One region of the Pseudoalteromonas sp. '520P1 No. 423' genome, then DNA from elsewhere that is predicted to be linked to it. Evidence: predicted binding sites of a transcription regulator. Region 1 holds the regulator's gene; the other holds the start of a gene.
The links. The regulator LexA, encoded in region 1, represses DNA repair genes until DNA is damaged. The targets are predictions, from matches to a motif close to TACTGTATNNNNATACAGTA.

Region 1 (3,432 bases):
TTACTTCCATAACATGCTCATAACCTATATAAACAGGCACGATAGAAACCGGTCTATCTAAGTCTCTAAGCATAGCTTGTATCGTCATAGCTAACATGCCGGTTTTAGGTGTTAGTAACCTGCCTGTTCTACTGCGACCGCCTTCAGTATAAAATTTAACTGAATGACCTTTGTTAAATAACTGGAAAAGGTATTCTTTAAAAATACTAGAATAAAGTTTATTACCTTTAAATGAACGACGAATAAAAAAGGCGCCACATCGTCTAAATATAGGTCCTGCAGGCCAAAAGTTAAGGTTAACACCAGCTGCGATATGTGGTGGTACTAACCCTTGTTGATAGATCGCATGGGTTAATAATAAATAATCCATATGACTTCGATGGCAAGGGACATAAATTATTTCGTGACCTTTTTGTGATAATTCATTAACTTGCTCAATATTTCTAACGTCAATGCCATTATAAAGTTTGTTCCATAACCAAGTTAATATTCTGGCAAAAACGCGTATCACTGCATCGTTATAATTGGCTGAAATTTCATTGAGTTGCTTTAAAGCGTTTTCTTGTGCTTTTTCATTACTGATATTCTTACTTTTAGCTTCATCAGCAATGGCTTTTTTGATGTTTTTTGAGGCTAAAAGGCCTCTAAATAGCTTATCTTTAGAAGGAAGTTTAGGGCCTGTTGCAGCAAGCTTTTGACGTTGAAAATGTGCACGTGCAACACGAATTAATTTATGAGGTAAATCATCGGTAGCATGTTTTTTATTGAGTAACTCTCTTGCATCAACAGCTTGGCTAAAGCGAATCATGTTATCTCTACCAGAAAATATTACAACGAGTAACTTTCTTAGCCAGCTAGGACTTAACGAGTGCGATAATAAAGTACCTAAACCTGGCTTTTCTTTACCTGGGTCTCTGCCCCATAATATGGTGACTGGAATAATTTGCACCGTTTGTTCTGGGTTTTCTCGCAAAGCTTTAAATATTATTTCACCTTGCTCTATCGCATTTGTTTTTTTTCTTTTTGAGCCAAATAAAGGCGCCGGATTTGATAATGGGATTAAGCCTGGCAGCGAGTAGTCACCTAAGATCTGATTTTTTCTTGGGTTAGGTAAACCTAGCTTTTTACATTGATGACCTAACGCAGCTAAATCGCTTTGAGAATTAAGTCTTGTAATGTAAAAGGTCGGCAAATTGGTTTTAAGGCCTAATTGTGAGCAAGGGTCTTCAGGAAATAATTTGCTTTTTACAAAAATGCTATTTGTTAACTTTGCTAGAAAGTTAAACCCTGTATTTATAAAAGAAAAAAACGCCATTGGTCCACCTAAGAAAAAAGTTTGCGCAAGGATATCAGTAATTCAACATTTATTATAGAACTGGACAGACCATTAAGCTTTATCAAGAGTAAAATATCTTTTAAATACTTGTTTGCCATTTTAAAATAACTGTATATACTCACAGTAACATGTACTGTATGGAAACCCAGTTGTATGCGACCGTTAACAAAACGACAAACACAAATTTTAGAACTAATTAAGGTATTTATCAAAGATACCGGTATGCCTCCTACAAGGGCTGAAATAGCGCAATCTCTCGAGTTTCGTAGTGCAAATGCAGCTGAAGAGCATTTAAAAGCTTTAGCTAAAAAAGGTGTTATTGAAATGGTGCCGGGTGCTAGCCGAGGTATTCGCGTAGTTGAAGACGAACAACCTGAGCAACTTGGTTTACCTTTAATAGGCCAGGTCGCTGCTGGTTCACCGATACTTGCACAAGAGCATGTTGAAAGCCATTACGAAGTTTCAGCTGAATTATTTAAACCTGCTGCAGACTTTTTATTACGCGTAAATGGCATGAGTATGCGAGATATCGGCATAATGGATGGCGATTTATTAGCGGTTCATAAAACCCAAGTTGCAAATAATGGACAGGTTGTCGTTGCTCGTGTAGGCGATGACGTAACCGTTAAACGCTTTGAAAAAAAGGGCAGCCAAGTACTTTTGCATCCTGAAAACGAAGACTTTTCTGATATTGTAGTTGATTTAGAAAGTGAGTCTTTTGACATTGAAGGTTTAGCAGTTGGTGTTATAAGAACAGCCGATTGGATGTAATATAAATTTAATTAAATGTATACCAATTCCAATAAATATGTGAACAATCTTAATGGTCTAAATATACAATAGCTACGTTGCTTTCAATCCCAATAGCCAGCTATTGCTCAATCAAGCGCCTTGCTCTTGAAAACTTATCCTAATTTATATTAGATCACTAACTTAATAGAATTGGTATTACACAAACTCATTAACGCTAATATTATTTAATAAATGAATATTAGCGTTTTTTATTATTTTTAAAATCATATTGTTACAAAAAAAACTCTTCAAATACAATTAATGCCAATAAAAATCAATTAAACACTGTTTTGCAATAATTAATATGCTTTTTTTAGGCTGTACCCCTTATATTTATGGCTTTCGACTAGAGCCCTCTTCTTGAATTTTTCTAATTAACTTACTGATTTAACAAATTTATCAAAAATATCTATGTTATTTTTTTGTTAAAACTTGAACAAATAACAATCATGGACTATTTAGTTATAGAGCTGTTTAAAATAAAATTTATTTAAAGCGGTAATAAAAAATATATCAAAATAAATACCAATTATAATAGTGAAATGGCAAAAGCATTTGAAGTTTAATTTAATTACCTGGTCTGAGGTGGTTTTATTCGATTGATATTTTAACCATTTCTTTGCTTTAAGCATAAAAGGAGATGTCACATGGGTGTCGTGCGCTTTACCTTGTGGCTTATATTGCTTATCCCTCAATTAAGTTTTGCAAATAGCTCGCTTAATATGAGAACTGGAGTAACCGATATAAGTGAAAACGTTTATCAACTGCATATGATCATTTTTATGATTTGTTGTGTGATAGGTATAATTGTCTTTGGCCTGATGTTTTGGGCTATATTCCGTCATAGAAAATCAAAAGGGGCAAAGCCAGCCCAATTTCATGAAAGTACAAAAATAGAAATATTATGGACTGCAATTCCTTTTATTATATTAATAGGTATGGCTGTGCCAGCTACTAAAACATTGATTGCTATGGAAGATACTTCAAAAGCAGATCTGACTATAAAAATAACCGGATCTCAGTGGAAATGGCACTATGAATACCTGACTTATGAAGGTAAAAAGGGAGACGTGGATTTCTATTCCATTATGTCTACTTCACAAGATCAAATAGCCAATAAAGAAACTAAAGGAGAACATTATTTACTTGAAGTAGATAAACCTTTAGTGATCCCAACAGATAAAAAAGTACGCTTTTTAATGACGTCAGATGATGTGATCCACTCATGGTGGGTACCTGATTTCGCAGTAAAAAAAGATGCTAATCCCGGATTTATCAATGAAGCTTGGACCCGTGTAAATACC
Region 2 (3,432 bases), 2.9 Mb from region 1:
AGGCCATTTAAAATTTCTATTTGATTAATAGAACCTTTACCTAACATCACAGTGATTTGCTCTGCGAATCTGCCATCACTGCTGACTTTGTATAGTGAAGAAGTACTTTGACTTTGAGCAAATAACGGCCTATCTATAAATAAAGTGTTGGCAATATAAGATATTTTAATTTCACCATCGACTGTAAGATCTGGTCTTGCATCACTTGGTAAATTATCAGTAAAAGAGACATCAACTTGTACGCTGCCGTTCACTACTGCGGGATCTACTCTTGAAACTGTGCCAAAGACCTTATTATTACGTGTATCTATAATAACTTTTTGACCTATTGCGACATCTCTAATTTGAATTTCAGGTATTTTCAGTTCGGCTATTAAATCATTTTTTCGGGCGAGTTTAGCTATATTACCGCCCATATTGACTCTTTGACCAGCTTCTACTGGCACTTCTTGAACGACACTATCTAATGTTGCCACTACCATTAAGCTATCAACTTGCTGTTGTGCACGTTCTAATGTTTTTTGCATTTTATTCAATCGTGCTTGTCGCGCATTACTTTGTACTATGATGTTCTGTTGAACTTTTTGTAGTCGAGCCGTTTGTAGATCTAACCTCTGACTTAATTGTATTGTTTCAAGTCGCGTTTTTTCGTAATCAATTTTAGAGATCACACCAGAACCACTTTGATATAATTGCTCTTGCGCATCTTGTTTTAATTTACTGCTTTCATAATTTAACTTGGCATCTAACATTAATGATTTTTGGTCTAATAATAAGGCTTCTTGTTCTACTTTAGCCGCTTTACTTTCAGCTATTTTAGCTTCAAGTTCCCATTTAGTTTCTTCAAGTAGCTGCTCAAGTTGTGGGTTACTCAGTTGAACTATTAATTCACCTTTTTTAACTGACTTACCTGCTTTGACTATCACTTTTTCAACTCTAGCTTCTACATTTGATGATAACCATTGAATATTTCTTGGCACTAAGATCCCTGAACCTCTCACTGATACTGAAAATTCACCACGCTTAACAGAACCTGTGACAATTTCATTGGCATCTACTGAAAAATCGGCCTGAGCTAAATACCATAAATAATACATTGCAGTAGCGACAACTGTACAAGCTAAGCCCCAAATTAATAATTGTGTGTATTTAGGTTTTTTTTGTTTTGCTATCGATATGTCCAAAATGCGGCTCCATTTTAAAATATATTCATTACTTTCATCTCATAGAGCAGGTAGCGTGCCACTTATTTAAGTTATTGTTACCTTTGTGTTTTATGGTGTTTATTGTTGGTTTTTATTTAGTTGTCCCATGTGTGGGATAGTGCTAATTTAGAATATCCCATGAATGGGATTTTTTATCTTTAAATAAACTAGATGATATTTAAATTACAATACACTGGTAATTTATACAGTTATAAGCCATTATCCCCAATATTATATGCATTAAAGATTTAGGATCCACTTGGCAATCATTTTAGCGATAGATCCAGGCTCCCGATTAACTGGATATGGTGTTATTGAACAAAAAGGTAGTCGGTTTACTTATTTAGGCAGTGGTTGTATTCGTCTAGGGGGAGGACCTATACCTGAACGTTTGAAAATGATCTACCAAGGTGTCACTCAACTGATAGAACAATTTAAACCTGATACCTTTGCAATAGAGCAAGTGTTTTTAGCGCATAACCCAGATTCAGCTTTAAAATTAGGCCAAGCAAGGGGGGCTGCGATTGTTGCTGCTACTATGGCTGACTTACCTGTGACTGATTATTCTGCTAGGCAGATAAAACAAGCTGTTGTGGGAACGGGTTCAGCAGATAAAAAACAAGTACAACATATGGTTAAAGCGATTTTAAAACTCCCTGCCATACCGCAAGCAGATGCAGCCGATGCATTAGCTATCGCTATGTGTCATGGTCATTCTCAGCAGAATTTAATTAAAATGTCAGGACAAGCAAAAAAAGTTGTTCGTGGACGACTTAGATAAAAAATATTAAAAAGGTAAAAAAATGATAGGACGATTGAGCGGAATATTAATAGAAAAACTACCGCCTGAAATTTTATTAGATGTAAATGGTATTGGTTATGAAATACAATTACCAATGACAAGTTTTTATAATTTACCGTCAGAAGGACAAAATGCAACTGTATATACGCATTTTGTGGTGAGAGAGGATGCTCAATTACTATATGGCTTTAATAATAAAATTGAGCGAGCATTATTTCGCGAGTTATTAAAAGCCAATGGCGTTGGTCCAAAACTGGGTTTAGCTATTTTATCTGGCATGTCAGCTGAGCAATTTGTAAGATGTGTACAAAATGAAGATGCGTCAACTTTAGTTAAAATTCCTGGTGTAGGTAAAAAAACAGCTGAGCGTTTAGTGCTTGAGATGAAAGATAGACTGAAAGATTGGGGCATGGATTTATTTACACCATTTACAGATGCAACAAACGAAGATGGCATTGTACTTGAAATGCAAGGTGCACCAATTGTTGACACTTCTGAAGATGATGCTATTGCTGCATTAATGACGTTAGGATACAAACAAACTCAAGCAGAAAAGTCAGTAAAAGCAGCCAAAGGCTCAAATTGTAAAGGTTTAAGTTCTGAAGAGCTGATAAAAGCCGCCTTAAAGTCAATGATTTAATACTTAATAAAATAGTTAACAGTAGAAGCAAATAAAATGATAGAAGCAGATAGGCTGATAGAACCTGAAATTCAAGGTAATGAGGATGTTGTTGATAGGGCGATTAGGCCTAAATTATTAACAGATTACACAGGTCAGCCTCATGTTAAAAAGCAGATGGAAATCTTTATTGCTGCGGCTAAAGCCAGATCTGAACCGCTTGATCACTTATTAATATTTGGTCCACCGGGGTTAGGTAAAACCACTTTAGCAAACATCGTTGCCAATGAGTTAAATGTAAATATAAAAACTACATCAGGCCCTGTGCTTGAAAAAGCAGGCGACTTAGCGGCACTTTTAACTAATTTAGAAGAAGATGATGTCCTTTTTATTGATGAAATTCACAGATTAAGCCCTCAAGTTGAAGAAATTCTATATCCTGCAATGGAAGATTACCAGCTAGATATTATGATAGGTGAAGGACCTGCTGCACGTTCAATTAAACTTGATTTACCGCCTTTTACATTAGTGGGTGCAACAACTCGTGCAGGTTCTCTTACATCACCTTTAAGAGATCGATTTGGCATAGTTCAAAGACTGGAATTTTATTCTGTTGAAGACTTATCAAAAATTGTTAATCGTTCCGCTGATTTTTTAGATTTACCTATGAATGAGCAAGGTGCGATGGAGATAGCGCAGAGATCTCGAGGCACGCCGCGTATTGCTAATCGTTTATTACGCCGAGTTAGAGACTATGCACAAGTAAAAGGTGATGGTGCAGTCACCTTAGAAATTGCGCAACAAGC

Region 2: a site for LexA is predicted at 1,397-1,416, ahead of ruvC (crossover junction endodeoxyribonuclease RuvC). Genes of this name have one in related genera too.

The regions. Positions count from the first base shown of each region.
Region 1 covers NZ_BBZB01000001.1:290,507-293,938, reverse strand. Annotated here, with positions in the region: gene plsB (glycerol-3-phosphate 1-O-acyltransferase PlsB) at 1-1,315, opposite strand, end outside; gene lexA (transcriptional repressor LexA) at 1,490-2,107, shown strand; gene coxB (cytochrome c oxidase subunit II) at 2,776-3,432, shown strand, end outside.
Region 2 covers NZ_BBZB01000001.1:3,217,922-3,221,353, reverse strand. Annotated here, with positions in the region: gene PSA_RS14780 (efflux RND transporter periplasmic adaptor subunit) at 1-1,184, opposite strand, end outside; gene ruvC (crossover junction endodeoxyribonuclease RuvC) at 1,465-1,986, shown strand; gene ruvA (Holliday junction branch migration protein RuvA) at 2,009-2,647, shown strand; gene ruvB (Holliday junction branch migration DNA helicase RuvB) at 2,684-3,432, shown strand, end outside.